2 regions of the Serratia rubidaea genome follow, and region 2 is predicted to be linked to the other one. Evidence: predicted binding sites of a transcription regulator. Region 2 holds the regulator's gene; the other holds the start of a gene.
The links. Region 2 encodes Fur, which represses iron uptake genes when iron is present. Its sites were predicted from a motif close to ATAATAATGAGAACNACTATCAA; they were not measured.
Positions count from the first base shown of each region.

Region 1: I6G83_RS00125 (isochorismate synthase) is a predicted target of Fur. The motif match lies at 3,025-3,047, and genes of this name have one in related genera.

Region 1 is NZ_CP065640.1:18,338-25,637, forward strand. Features, by position in the region: gene I6G83_RS00115 (isochorismatase family protein) at 1-137, opposite strand, end outside; gene I6G83_RS00120 ((2,3-dihydroxybenzoyl)adenylate synthase) at 141-1,772, opposite strand; gene I6G83_RS00125 (isochorismate synthase) at 1,780-2,988, opposite strand; gene fepB (Fe2+-enterobactin ABC transporter substrate-binding protein) at 3,223-4,173, shown strand; gene entS (enterobactin transporter EntS) at 4,160-5,431, opposite strand; gene fepD (Fe(3+)-siderophore ABC transporter permease) at 5,700-6,644, shown strand; gene fepG (iron-enterobactin ABC transporter permease) at 6,641-7,300, shown strand, end outside.
Region 2 is NZ_CP065640.1:2,747,062-2,754,361, forward strand. Features, by position in the region: gene chiP (chitoporin ChiP) at 1-202, shown strand, start outside; gene chiQ (ChiQ/YbfN family lipoprotein) at 248-589, shown strand; gene I6G83_RS12825 (beta-N-acetylhexosaminidase) at 592-3,255, shown strand; gene fur (ferric iron uptake transcriptional regulator) at 3,371-3,817, opposite strand; gene fldA (flavodoxin FldA) at 4,132-4,671, opposite strand; gene ybfE (LexA regulated protein) at 4,894-5,181, opposite strand; gene ybfF (esterase) at 5,434-6,216, opposite strand; gene seqA (replication initiation negative regulator SeqA) at 6,483-7,016, shown strand; gene pgm (phosphoglucomutase (alpha-D-glucose-1,6-bisphosphate-dependent)) at 7,093-7,300, shown strand, end outside.

The sequences.
Region 1 (7,300 bases), 2.3 Mb from region 2:
CAGAAGTTAAGGAAATACTGCTGCATATCGTGAATCAGCAGCGCGGCGCGCTGTGGCTCAACCGTCCAGTTCACCTTATTGGCCGGTAATTCAGCCGCGGCCGGCAGCGCATAATCATTGAGTTTAGGAATGGCCATCGTTCAATCTCCCTGGACCTGGGTGGCTTGCTGCGCGTCCAGCAGGCGCTGGCGCAGCAGTTTCTTATCAACTTTACCGACCGCCGTCAGCGGCAGGCTCTCCACCTGCACAAAGCGGTCCGGCAATTTAAATTCGGCGACGCCCTGCTCACGCAGATGACGACGCAGCACCACCGGCTTTAACGTCTCGCCGGCGATAAAATAGGCGCAGCTCTTTTCACCCATCAGCGCATCCGGCATGGAAACCAGCGCGGCGTTAATCACCGCGCCGTGACGCAGCAGCAGGTTTTCGATCTCTTCCGCCGCGATCTTCTCGCCGCCGCGGTTGATCTGATCTTTTTGCCGCCCTTCCACGCAGATATAGCCGTCTTCCGTCATGCGGATCAGATCGCCGGAGCAGTAGAAACCGTCGGCGTCGAACGCGTCGGCGTTGTGCGCCGGGCTCTGGTAGTAACCGCGGAAGGTGTACGGGCCGCGGGTCATCAGACGGCCGACCTGGCCGACCGGCAGCGGATTGCCATCGTCATCGGCCACCCAGACTTCGTCGTCCGGCGACATCGGGCAGCCCTGCGTGGTGAGGATATGGCGATCGTCATCGTCCAGCTGGGTATAGTTCACCAACCCTTCCGCCATGCCGAACACCTGCTGCAGCTGGCAGCCGATTTCCGCCGGAATGCGCGCCGCCAGGCTTTCACCCAGCTTGGCGCCGCCGACCTGCAACAGCTGCAGGCTGGCGAGCGGCGCGTTGCTGCCCCACTCTTCAATCGCCTGCAGCCACAGCGTGACCGCCGGCGGCACCAGCGCGGTGACGTTGATTTGATGCTGTTCAATCAGTCTGAAGCACTGGCCGGCGTCCGGATCGGCGGCAAACACCACCTGACCGGCGGCATAAAACACGCCCAGCACGCCCGGCGAGCTCATCGGGTAGTTGTGCGCCACCGGCAGCGCGCACAGATAGCGCGTCTCGCGGTCAAAACGGCACACCTCGACGCTGCGGCGAATGCTGTAGTAGTAATCATTGTGGGTGCGCGGGATCAGTTTCGGCGTGCCGGTGCTGCCGCCGGACAGTTGGAAGAACGCGACCCGATCGGCCGCGGACGGCGTCGCGCGGAAATCGCCGCTCTCTTCCGCCAGCATCGCCGCCAGCGACTGCTCGCCCTGCGCGTGGCTGCGCAGCGCCACCACGCGCAGCGACGGATGCTGCGCCCGGAAGGTCGCCAGAAAATCGTCATTGCCGAACAGCGCATGCTGAGCGTCGGCAATCAGCACCGCCGGTTTGATTTGCTCAGCGTAGGCGTGCAGCTCGCTGCGCTGATGGCTGAACAGCGCATTAACCGGTGCCACGCCAATTTTCAACAGGGCGAAGAAGGTGACATAAAACTCCACCACATTGCCCAACTGCACCAGGGCGGTTTCTCCCGGCTGAATGCCGCGGCGCAGCAGCGCGGCGGCCAGACGATCCGACTGCTGATGCAGCTGGCGGTAGCTCAGGCGATTCTCGGCATCGATCAGCGCGGTAGCGTCGCTGTCCGCCTGGCGGTCGAGAATATCGGTCAGCGGTTTATCAATCCAGTAGCCGCGCTCGCGATAGCGCTGGGCAAACTCGGCCGGCCACGGGGTGAATGCAATACTCATGGTGTTGTTATCCTTGGTTCAGTCCAAACGCACGCAAAATGGTGCTGAGCTTGGTGCCGGTTTCATGCCATTCGGACTCCGGCGAAGAGTCTTTAACGATGCCGGCGCCGGCAAACAGACGCACCTGGCGGCCCTGTACGGTGCCGCAGCGGATGGTGACCACCCACTCGCCGTTGCCTTCGGCGTCGCACCAGCCGACGATGCCGCCGAACAGGCCGCGGTCGAAAGGCTCCAGCTCGGCAATCAGATCGCGCGCCTTCAGCGTCGGCGTGCCGCACAGCGCCGGCGTCGGGTGCAGCAAGCAGGCCAGCGACAGCGCATTTTCCCGGCGGCAGTCCACTTCGCCGTCGATCGGCGTCGACAGATGCCACAGCGTGCTGGTGCTCAGCAGCTCGGGGGCGTGCGGAATATTCAGGTAACGGCAGCGGCCGGTCAGCACCTGACGCATGCCTTCGGTCACATAGCCGTGTTCGACGTTATCTTTGCTCGACGCCAGCAGCTTCTCGCTCACTTCGCGGTCGCGCTGCGGATCGGCGTCGCGCCGGGCAGAGCCGGCCAGCGGGTTGGAGCAGAACTGCCCGCCGGATTTACGCAGCAGCAGTTCCGGGCTGGCGCCCAACAGCGCCCCGTCGGCCAACGGCACATGGAAATGAAAGCCGTTCGGGTTCTGCGCGATAATGCGCGCCATCAGCGCCTGACGCTCAACCGGCTGCCGGGTTTCAATCTCCAGCAGGCGCGACAGCACCACCTTGTCCAGCTCGCCGTCGGTCATCGCCGCCACCGCATCGCTGACCATCTGCATAAAGGGCGCCTGCGCCGGCAATTCATTCAGCACGTCTATTTCCGGGCCGTCGTTATCGGCCGCCGGCCGCGCCGCCATAAAGGCTTCGCGCTCAAACCACTGGGTGTGTTGCGGAATAAACAGCGACGACGGCTGGCGGGTGTCAAACGGGATCGCGCCGCACAGCACCGGCTTTTTAATGCCGGCCCGCCGCGCTTCATCAAAGGCATGACGCACGGCCTGCTGAAACTCGCCGTTGATATCATCGCCACCGGCGGCCGGCAGGGTGATATTGGCAAAGCACCCTTGCGTCGTCAGACTGCGAAAAGGAGATGTGAAAAAGAAGCCTGACGCCGGATCTACGCCGAAATGCGCCTGTTCGTTCTCTTTCGCGTGCGGTGCCTTCTGCTGAGCACCATTCACGGCTGTATCCATGGGTACGCCCTCTGTTATTCGCCAATAATAACCAATATAATAATGATTATCATTTGTGTTTCGTGGCGCTAAATTACCCTCCGTCTCCCGCTATGTCAATAAACGTAAACACTTCTTTACCCTGATAATCATGGTATAAACATTGTGGTATTCTCTAGATAAATGATAACCATTAAGCTTTCCGCATTTAACGGCGAGGCGAACTCGTCAATGACACCAACAAGGATTACCCGGATGAAGAAGATCCTGCTTTTGGGGCTGGCGCTGCTGACCCTCTCCGCGGCACAGGCGGCTTCCCCACAATGGCCCCGCACGATTGACACCTCTCACGGCCCCGTTACCCTCAAGCAGCCCCCGACGCGCATCGTCTCCACCAGCGTGACCCTGACCGGCACCCTGCTGGCGATTGACGCCCCGGTGGTCGCCAGCGGCGCCACCAACCCCAACGGCCGCTTTACCGATAAGCAGGGCTTTTTCCTCCAGTGGGGAGAGGTTGCCGCACAGCGCGGGGTGAAGCGTCTGTACGTCGGCGAACCGAATGCCGAAAGCATTGCCGGCGAAGCGCCGGACCTGATCGTGATCTCCGCCACCGGCGGCGACTCCGCGCTGCAGCTGTACGATCAGCTGTCCGTTATCGCGCCGGTGCTGGTGGTCAACTATGACGATAAAAGCTGGCAGGAGCTGGCGAAAGAGCTGGGCTACGCCACCGGACACGAAGCCCGGGCCGAGAAACTGACCGCCGACTTCGCCGCCCGCGAACAGGCGCTGAAACAGCGCATCACGCTGCCGCCGCAGCCGGTTTCCGCCCTGGTGTTCCGCCAGGACGGCAAGGCCGCCAATCTGTGGACCGCCCAATCCTCACAGGGAAAAATGCTGCAGCAGCTGGGTTTCACGCTGGCGCAACCGCCGGCCAGCCTGCACACCAGCACCAGCCAGGGCGCACGTGAAGATATTGTTCAACTGTCGGGAGAGAGTCTGGCGGCGGGGCTGAATGGCCAGACGCTGCTGCTGTTCGCCAATGACGAAAGCGACGTACAGCGTCTGATGAATAATAAATTCCTGGCGCAGCTGCCGGCGGTGCAAAACCAACGGGTTTATGCGCTCGGCAACGAAACCTTCCGTCTGGACTACTACAGCGCCAGCAACCTGCTGGCGCTGTTGGAAAAACGCTTTACTTCCCGCTAGCCTGCGCCGCAGCGGGCTGGAGGGTCGCCTCCGGTTCGCTGCGCGTAACCCGCCGCAAACTGCCCATCACCACCAGCAGCACCACGCCCAGCAACGCCGCGCCGAAGCCAAAACCGGTCGAGGTCATGGCCGGCAGCATCAGCGCCCCCATCGCCCCCAGCAGCAGCGCGCCCAGCGCGTCCCCCACCACGTTTTGCGCGGTCCACAGGCCGTTAATACGGCCAAGGAATGCATCCGGCGTCAGGTTCTGAATCAGCCCGTACTGCAGCAGAGAGTTCAGCGCGCTCAGATAGCCGAAGGCCACCAGACAGGCCAGCGCCAGACCGTACCACGGCATCAGGCCAAACAGTCCAACGGCGACAAACGCGGCGATGGCGGTCAGCAGCATCATCCAGCCCGGACGTGCCACCTGCGCCACCCGGCCGCTGGTGAAGGCGCCGAGGGCGGCGCCCAGCGGCACAGCGGCATACATAAAGCCCAGCTGCGACGCGTCAACGCCCCAGTTGCCGGCCAGCGCCGGGTACAGGATGCGCACCGCGCTGGCCATGGTCAGCAGCGCGCCGATCAGCGCCACCATGCCGATCACTTTATTCTGGAACAGAAAGGCAAAACCGCCGGCCAGCGCCTTCAGCGGATGCTCGCGCGGCTGCTCCGGCGGCGGCAGCTGCGGCAGACGCAGCAGCGGCACCAGTGTCAACAGGGTGCCGAGCGCCGCCAGCCCGTAGTTCCACGCCACCCCGGCGTGCGCGATCAGCAGGCCGCCCGCCGCCGGCGACAGAATCGAACCAAAGCGCACCGTCAGCATGCTGATGGCGCCGGCCTGCACGATATTCTCACGCCCGACCAGCGCCGGCGTCGCCGCCAGCAGCGCCGTGACGCCCACCGCACCAAAGAAGCCGTCCCATACCGCCAGCAGGTAAATCGCCGTCAGCGACGGTTCCGGCAGCGCCGCGTTGAGGCACATGCCGACAAAGCCGACGCCGCAGGTGGAGCGGGCAAACAGGATCAGACGGCGGCGCTCATAGCGATCGGCCAAGACGCCGCCCATCAGCAGGCCGGCGAACATGCCGCCGCCCGCCAGCGTTACCGCCAGACCCACCAGCAGCGTCGAACCGGTCAGCGCCTGGATCTGCACCGGAATGGCGATGGCCATCAGTCCCAGCGCCAAAATAGAGATAAAGCGCGCGCAGAATACGGCGCGGAACGCCTGATTGGTCTTCAGCAAACCAAAATCAAGCAAAATCGAGGGCTTACTCATTTTTTTTATCACCACAACTTTAAAAAGGAATTGCACGCTTGCTACTGCAATGGAGCAGCGACTCATGCTACCATAGATGAATACAATCAATAATGATAATAAATATCATTAATATTCAATTGAATAATGGGCTGTTATGTTCCGGCTTACACACAATTGCTCGCACGCTGCTTCAGCGCACCAGGAAGCTCTGTTTTTAGGCACTACGCGCGCTTTTCGCCGCCGGCTTTATGCGCTGCTGTTCGCCATACTGATTCTGCTGCTGGTCATGGCGCTCAGCCTGGCGCTGGGTGCGCAATCTATCCCCCTCTCCACCGTTCTGCAGGCATTAAACGGCCAGTGCAGCGGCGTTGACTGCGTGATCATCACCGACGCCCGCCTGCCGCGCACGCTGATCGGCGTGCTGGCCGGCATCGCGCTCGGTCTGGCCGGCGCCCTGATGCAAATCCTGTCGCGCAACCCGCTGGCGGACCCGGGCATTCTCGGCGTCAATGCCGGCGCCGGCTTCGCCGTGGTGCTGGGCATGTCGCTGTTCGGCGCCAGCGACATCGGCCAGTATCTGTGGTTTGCCTTTGGCGGCGCGCTCTGCGCCTCGCTGCTGGTGGCGCTGGTGGGCGCACTCGGGCGCAGTACGCTCAACCCGGTGCGCCTGACGCTGGCCGGCGTGGCGCTGGGGGCGGTGCTGGACGGCATGACCACCGGGATTTCGCTGCTGAACCCGCAGGTGTTCGACCAGCTGCGCTTCTGGCAGGCCGGCTCGCTGGATATTCAAAATATGCAGGTGGTGCGCACCGTCGCGCTGCCGATACTCCTCGGCACGCTGATCGCCCTGTGGCTGACCAAGGCCCTCAACAGCCTGAGCATGGGCAGCGATCTGGCCACCGCGCTGGGCACCGGCATCGTGCGCACCCAGCTGCTCGGCCTGCTGGCCATCACCCTGCTGTGCGGCGGCGCCACCGCCGCCGTCGGCCCCATCGCCTTCGTCGGCCTGATGATGCCGCATATCGCCCGCCGTCTGGCCGGCTCCGAGCTGCACTGGATTTTACCCTGGACGCTGGTGCTGACGCCGATTCTGCTGCTCAGCGCCGATTTGATCGGCCGTTTTCTGGTGCCGGGGGAACTGCGCGTCTCTATCGTCACCGCGCTGATCGGCGCGCCGGTGCTGATTGCGCTGGTGCGCCAGCGTCATATGTTCAGAAGGAGCCGCGGATGAGCAGCCATAGCGAGGTTCTGTCCGCGCCGAAGCGCGTCGCCCGCCTGTCGCGCGCCACCCTGACCGTACTGCTGCTGATCGCGGCCTGCGCCGCGCTGGCCGTCTACGCCCTCGGCGCCGGCACGCTGTCACTGAGCGCCGCGCAGGTAATTGACGCCCTGCGCGGCGAAGGCCCCGCCAATCTGGCGGTGATCGTGACCCAGTGGCGTCTGCCGCGCGTCGTGATGGCGCTGCTGATTGGCGCGGCGCTCGGCATCAGCGGCGCAATCTTCCAGTCGCTGCTGCGCAACCCGCTGGGCAGCCCTGACGTTATCGGCTTCAATACCGGCGCCTACAGCGGCGTGCTGGTGGCCGTGGTGCTGTTTAACAGCGGCATCCTCGGCATCACCAGCGGCGCGCTGGCCGGCGGCCTGCTGACCGCGCTGCTGATTTATCTGCTGGCCTGGCGCAACGGCGTTGAGGCCTTCCGCCTGATTATCGTCGGCATCGCGGTGCGCGCGCTGCTGATGGGCGCCAATACCTGGATGATCGTCAGCGCGTCGCTGGAGGCGTCAATGACCGCCGGCCTGTGGAGCGCCGGCTCGCTGAACGGCGTCACCTGGGCCAAAAGCCAGCCGGCGCTGCTGGCGGTGGCGCTGGCAACGCTGCTGCTGTGC
Region 2 (7,300 bases):
GCGCCTGAAAGAGAGCGCCTACAGCCTGGACGCCATGTACACCGTGCAGGAAGGGCGCGCCAAGGGCACGCTGTTCAAGCTGCACTTCACGCAGTATGACAACCACTCCGATATTCCGAGCTGGGGCGGCGGCTACGGCAACATCTTCCAGGATGAGCGCGACGTCAAATTTATGGTTATCGCACCGTTCACCATCTTTTAATCGCTGCCCCGGCGTCGGGGCAGGGTGACAGGGGGCAGTTGCATGATGAGAACAATGTTGTTGGCGGCCGCGATCGCGGCGGGGCTGACCGGCTGCGTACAGCCGCAGGCGGCGCCGGAGGATGGCCGGTTACGGCAGGCTTACGCCGCCTGCATCAATACCGCGGAAGGATCGCCGGAAAAATTGCAGTCCTGTCAGGCGGTGCTGGAGGTCTTGCGGCAAGAGCGGCGGCACCAGACGTTTGCCGCACAGGAAACGGTGCGCGTGATGGATTATCAAAAATGTATTCAGGCGCTGCACAGCGGCGACGGCCAGGCGTATCAGGCGCGCTGCGGCCGGCTGTGGCAAGAAATTCGGGCGAATAACCACGATTACCAAGGAGGCTGAAGATGAACAAATTTAAACTGAGTGCCCTGGCCGTACTGGCGGCGACCGCCGGCATGTTCGGCGCGGCCGGCAGCGCCATGGCGGATCAGCCGCTGGTGGAGCGCCTCAGCCAGCTGAAGCTGAATATCAAAATGTTGGATAACCGCGCCGCCGACAGCGGCGTGGACTGCGCCAGACTGGGCGCCGACTGGGCGGCCTGCAACAAGGTGCTGATCACGCTGGCCAACGACGGCCAGGCGATTACCGCCAAAGACTGGGCCATCTATTTCCACAGCCCGCGTCAGACGCTGGAAGTGGGCAATAAGCAGTTCCGCATCACTCACCTGACCGGCGATCTGTATAAGCTGGAGCCGACCGCAGCGTTCCGGGGCTTCCCGGCCAACCAGGCGGTGGAAATTCCCATTGTGGCGGAGTACTGGCAGCTGTTTAAGACCGATTTCCTGCCGCGCTGGTATGCCACCGCCGGTGATGCCAAACCGCAGGTGCTGGTCAATACCGATAGCGAAGATCTGGATCGGTTTGTGGCGCCGTTTGGCGACGACCAGTGGAAGCGCACCAAAGACGATAACAACGTGCTGATGACGCCGGCCTCGCGCTTTACGCGCAACGCGGATGTGCAGACGTTGCCGGCCGCTTCACTGCGCGGCCAGATTATCCCGACGCCGATGTCGGTACAGATCCATGCGCAGGATATCGATCTTGGCAACGGCGTGGCGCTGAACCTCGACGCGCTGGATCAGGCGTCAGCGGAGGTGGTGCGCGAGCGCTTTAAGCAGCTTGGCGTCGCGAGTGCGGCGACGGGCTACCCGATCGTCACCGAGATCAGACCGGCATCGTTTAGCGGCGAGATGGCGCAATCCGGCGCCTATAAATTGACGCTGGGCGAGAAGGAAGCGCGGATTACCGGCTTTGACCAGAGCGGGGTGTTCTACGGTCTGCAGTCCATTTTGTCGCTGATTCCGCTGAATGGCGAGAAGAAGATTGCCGCGCTGGAGGCGAGCGACGCGCCGCGCTTTGCCTACCGCGGGCTGTTCCTCGACGTGGCGCGCAATTTCCACCATAAGGACGCCGTGCTGCGCCTGCTGGATCAGATGGCGGCCTATAAGCTGAATAAATTCCATTTCCACCTGACCGATGATGAGGGCTGGCGTATTGAAATCCCCGGCCTGCCGGAGTTGACGGACGTCGGTGCGCAGCGCTGCCATGACCTGAGCGAAACCACCTGTCTGCTGCCGCAGTACGGTCAGGGGCCGGATGTCTACGGCGGTTTCTTCTCGCGTCAGGATTACATCGACATTCTCAAGTATGCGCAGGCGCGACATATTGAGGTGATCCCGGAAATCGACATGCCGGCGCACGCCCGCGCGGCGGTGGTTTCCATGGAGGCGCGCTACCAGAAACTGATGGCGCAGGGCAAGCAGCAGGAGGCGGAGGCGTACCGGCTGGTCGACCCGACCGATACCTCGAACACCACCTCGGTACAGTTCTTTAACCGTCAGAGCTACCTGAACCCGTGCCTGGACTCCTCCACCCGCTTTGTCGACAAAGTGATGGGGGAACTGGTCAAAATGCATCAGGAGGCGGGGCAGCCGATCGGCACCTGGCACTTTGGTGGCGATGAGGCGAAAAACATCCGTCTGGGGGCCGGCTACACCGACGTGAAGAAACCGGAGGCGGGCAAGGGGATGCTCGATCTGAGCAAGGAAGATAAGCCATGGGCGAAGTCGCAGGCCTGCCAGCGGCTGATCGACAGCGGTAAAGTGGCGGATATGGAACATCTGCCGAGCTACTTCGGCCAGGAGGTCAGCAAGCTGGTGAAGGCGCACGGTATCGATCGGATGCAGGCCTGGCAGGATGGCCTGAAAGACGCCAAGGACGCCAAAGCGTTCGCCACTTCGCGTGTGGGCGTCAACTTCTGGGATACCCTGTACTGGGGCGGTTTTGACTCGGTGAACGACTGGGCCAACAAGGGTTATGAAGTGGTGGTCTCCAACCCGGACTATGTCTATCTGGACTTCCCGTATGAAGTGAACCCGAACGACAGCGGCTATTACTGGGGCACCCGCTTCAGCGACGAGCGCAAGATTTTCAGCTTTGCTCCGGACAATATGCCGCAGAATGCCGAAACCTCGGTCGACCGTGACGGCAACGCGTTCAGCGCCAAGAGCGACAAGCCGTGGCCGGGGGCGCACGGTCTGTCCGCCCAGCTGTGGAGCGAGGTGGTGCGAACCGATCCGCAGATGGAGTATATGATCTTCCCACGTGCGCTGTCGGTGGCCGAGCGCGCCTGGCACCGCGCCGACTGGGAGCTGGACTATCAGGCGGGCCGCGAGTACAAGGGTGGGGAAACCCGCTTTGTCGACGGCAAAAAGCTGGCGCAGGAGTGGCAGGTTTTTGCCAATATCCTGGGGCAGCGTGAACTGGCCAAGCTGGATGCGGGCGGTATCCGCTATCGCCTGCCGGTGCCGGGCGCACGCATTGACGGCGGCAGGCTGGAGGCCAATATTGCACTGCCGGGCCTGACCATCGAGTATTCGACCGACGGCGGTCAGAGCTGGCAGCGCTATGATGACGCCGCCAGACCGGCGGTGCAGGGCGAGGTGCAGGTGCGTTCGGCAAGCCCGGACGGCAAGCGCTTCAGCCGCGCGGAGCCGGTAACGGCCTAAGCCAAACGTCTGCGGCGCCCATCGCTATAACGGCGGGCGCCGCAGCGGCTCCTCGATCGACAGGCATAAAAAAACCGCCGTGCGGCGGTTCCTGATTTACGCTGGCAGGCCAGCTTTATTTCTTGTTATGCAGCGTATCGTTTTCACGGCAGTCACCGCTGGTGCAGTGGCCATACAGGTACAGGCTGTGGTTGGTGAGCTTGATGCCGTGCTGTTTGGCGATATCACGCTGACGCGCTTCGATGGACTCATCGCTGAACTCGATCACTTTGCCGCAGTCCAGGCAGATCAGGTGATCGTGGTGATGCTGTTGGGTCAGCTCAAATACGGACTTGCCGCCTTCGAAGTTGTGACGGGTAACGATACCGGCGTCGTCAAACTGGTTCAGTACGCGGTAAACCGTCGCCAGACCAATCTCTTCGCCCATGTCGATCAGTTTCTTATACAAATCTTCCGCACTGACATGATGGCAAGCCGGATCTTGCAGCACTTCCAGGATTTTGAGTCGCGGAAGCGTGACTTTTAAGCCGGCCTTCTTCAATGCGGTGTTGTTGTCAGTCATGCGGATTCAGTCCTGTTACTATGCTAATCAGTTGAGGCATTGTTGCCTGTGGCATCGGTCGGCACAAAGCGTTAATAGCGACTCATTATAGAACCGGTTGACCTAAATGGAAACCGCCGGTTGTTAACAAAAGTCTATTGCGCCGTTACATGTTGCGCGTGCAACATCTTGATGAATGGGATAAACCGGGGCCAGAGTCTACCGTGACGGGGAGGGAAGTTACTAATATGTAGCTTCTATTGCTTCAATCCGTGATGCCGATAACGGCCCCGCCGGTCAGCGGGAGCCGTCTCGCAGCATTGCGGAGCATAATATCAGCCGATGATATCGGCCAGGCTCAGCTCTGCGACGATCTGTTTGACCCAGGCTTCTACGCGTTCGTTGGTCAGTTCCGGCTGGCGGTCTTCATCAATGGCCAAACCGATAAAGTTGTCGTCGTCCGCCAGACCCTTGGAGGCTTCGAAATGGTAGCCTTTGGTTGGCCAGTGGCCGACGATAGCGGCGCCGCGCGGTTCGATAATATCGCGGATGGTGCCCATCGCGTCGCAGAAGTACTCGGCATAGTCTTCCTGATCGCCGCAGCCGAACAGCGCAACCAGCTTACCGTTGAAGTCTATTTCTTCCAGCGTCGGGAAAAAGTCGTCCCAGTCACATTGTGCTTCACCGTAGTACCAGGTCGGGATGCCCAGCAGCAAAATGTCGAATGCGTCCAGATCTTCTTTGCTGCTTTTGGCGATGTCGTGAATCTCAGCAACATCATCGCCGAAGTCTTTGCGAAGGAGCTTTTGAATCATCTTGGCAATGTTTTCGGTATTGCCCGTGTCGCTGCCAAAGAAAATGCCTACGTTAGCCATATTGCGTATAACCTTTTAATTCAATAAATTACAATACGTTTCGCCTGCTGATCGCATCGGTATCGTTGTAAAGTAGCGTCTTGGTAAAGACCTGGGTCCCACCGGTAAACGCCTATCATGCCAGAAATTTGCTCCGGGGTTTTATCGCGTTCATGCGATGCCGGAAAGTAAGGCGGCGTTAAGCGGGCATCGCCTTACGCCGTGTGCGGCTGCCGCACGTTATTATTGCGACGGCTGTTCGTCCGCCAGCTGCGCCAGCAGCATTTGCTCGATCAGTTCGCTGCGGCTGATGTTGCGCTGTTCGGCCAGCCTGTTCAGCGCTTCCACCGCTTCCGCGTTGATTTTCAGTTCCACACGCCGTAACCCGCGGACTTTATCGCGCCGTAACTGATTACGCTTATTGATTCTAAGCTGTTCATCACGGGATAACGGGTTGGTTTTCGGGCGCCCCGGACGGCGTTCATCTGCGAACAGATCCAGCGTCGTGCGATCCGTTTGTTCTTTTGCCATAGGTAGCGGTACTGCAAGGGAATTAGCATCAAAAAGCGATGGTCTGCTTTCCGGACGCTGTGGTTAATACCGTTCAGGTCGTTACAACCTAAGCCAACTTTGCCCCCAATCTGGCGCCGGACAGCACGCTGGGGATGGCGGCAAAAATTATAGCGCGCCATCTTACCCCAGCAGGCGTCGCAACGACAATGCCTAACTGAGGCGCAAACGCGCTAAGCCGTTATCTTTAGCGCGTTTTTTCGCCACCTGCGTTCAGGGCTGGCCCAAAAAGCGGTGAATGGCGCGCAGCACCGCCTGCGGTTTTTCCGCATGCACCCAGTGTCCGGTGCCGGCCACCTCGTAGGCGCGCGCCTGCGGAAACTGGCGCGCGATGGCGTCGCGATAGCTGTTTTGCACGTACTCTGACAGCCCGCCGCGGATAAACAGCGTTGGGTGGGGCCAGGCGGGCACTTCGCGCCAGCCGATAATCGCCGCGTAGTTGGCGATCAGCACCGGCAGGTTGAAGCGCCACTCTCCCTGGTGAAAGGATTTCAGCAGGAACTGAATGACCCCTTCTTCATCCAGATAGTCGCGCATCAGCTGCGCCGCCTGCTGGCGCTGGGTAAGGCCGGCGTCGCTGACCGCCGTCAGGGCGGCGAAGATGTCGTCATGGTGGCGGCTCGGGTAGGCCACCGGGGCGATATCGATCACCACCAGCCGTGCAATGCGGTCGGGCGCCAGCGCGGTCAGCGCCATGGCGGCCTTGCCGCCCATCGAATGGCCGATCACGATGGCGCGGGCGATCTGGAGGTCGTCCAGCAGCGTCAGCAGGTCTTGCGCCATCGCGGCATAGCTCATCTCATCGGAACGCGGCGACAGGCCGTGGTTACGCAGATCGACTTTAATCACGCTGTGCTGCTGATTCAGATCGCGCGCCAGCACCCCGAGGTTGTCGAGATTGCCGAACAGGCCGTGGATCAGCAGGATAGGCAGGGTATCGGTGTTCTCCGCCTGTGCGGCCAGCAATTGATAATGTAATTTCATCGCGAAGTTCATGATCTTGAGAGGTTCTGATAGGGTATCATACTCATTATCTGCAAAGGTGATGGATTGGCAGTGCTGACGCACCCCGTGATCCACCGTCGTTCCCGCCCGCCCGTGCCGGCAGGATAAAAAATGACGGGGATATAGGTAATAGTCTGCTTTTGCCCGCGAACGGCACTTTGTTGTGTCTGCCCCCGCGCTTTTAACTTTATAATCCCTCGGCCTGAAACCAGAACCTGGCTTCGGGCTTTAAGTAGAAAACACAGTACTGGATAAAGATGAAAACTATTGAAGTCGACGAAGAACTTTACCGTTATATTGCCAGCCACACGCAACATATCGGGGAAAGTGCGTCCGATATTTTACGGCGTATGTTGAAGTTTTCCGCAGGGCAACCTGTGCGTAGCGCAAGCGTTGTGGCCCAGAATCAGGAGCCGGAAAAAGCGGCGCCGTCACGCCCGCGCGATCGCGTCCGCGCCATGCGCGAACTGCTGCTGTCGGATGAATACGCCGAGCAGAACAAAGCCGTAAATCGCTTTATGCTGGTACTTTCTACGCTGTATACCCTGGATGCTGCCGGCTTCGCCATGGCGACCGAGGCATTGCATGGCCGTACCCGCACCTATTTTGCCGGCGATCAGCAAACGCTGCTGGCAAATGGAACGCACACCAAACCGAAACACGTTCCGGGCACGCCTTACTGGGTGATCACCAATACCAATACCGGCCGTAAACGCAGCATGGTGGAACACATTATGCTGGGCATGCAGTTCCCGACGGAGCTGACTGAAAAGGTTTGCGGGACTATTTGATTTAGCGAACTGCTCGTCTCGTCGGCCGTTGCCGCATTGCGTCCGGCCGTTTGAGAAGGGAAAGGGAGAGATGTTGATGGCGAACCATCCACGTGCCGGGCAACCGGCTCAGCAAAGCGATCTGATCAACGTGGCGCAGCTGACGTCGCAGTACTATGTGCTGCAGCCGGAAGCCGGCAATGCCGCCCATGCGGTGAAATTCGGCACGTCCGGCCACCGCGGCAGCGCCGAGCGTCACAGTTTTAATGAAGCGCACATTCTGGCCATTGCCCAGGCGATTGCCG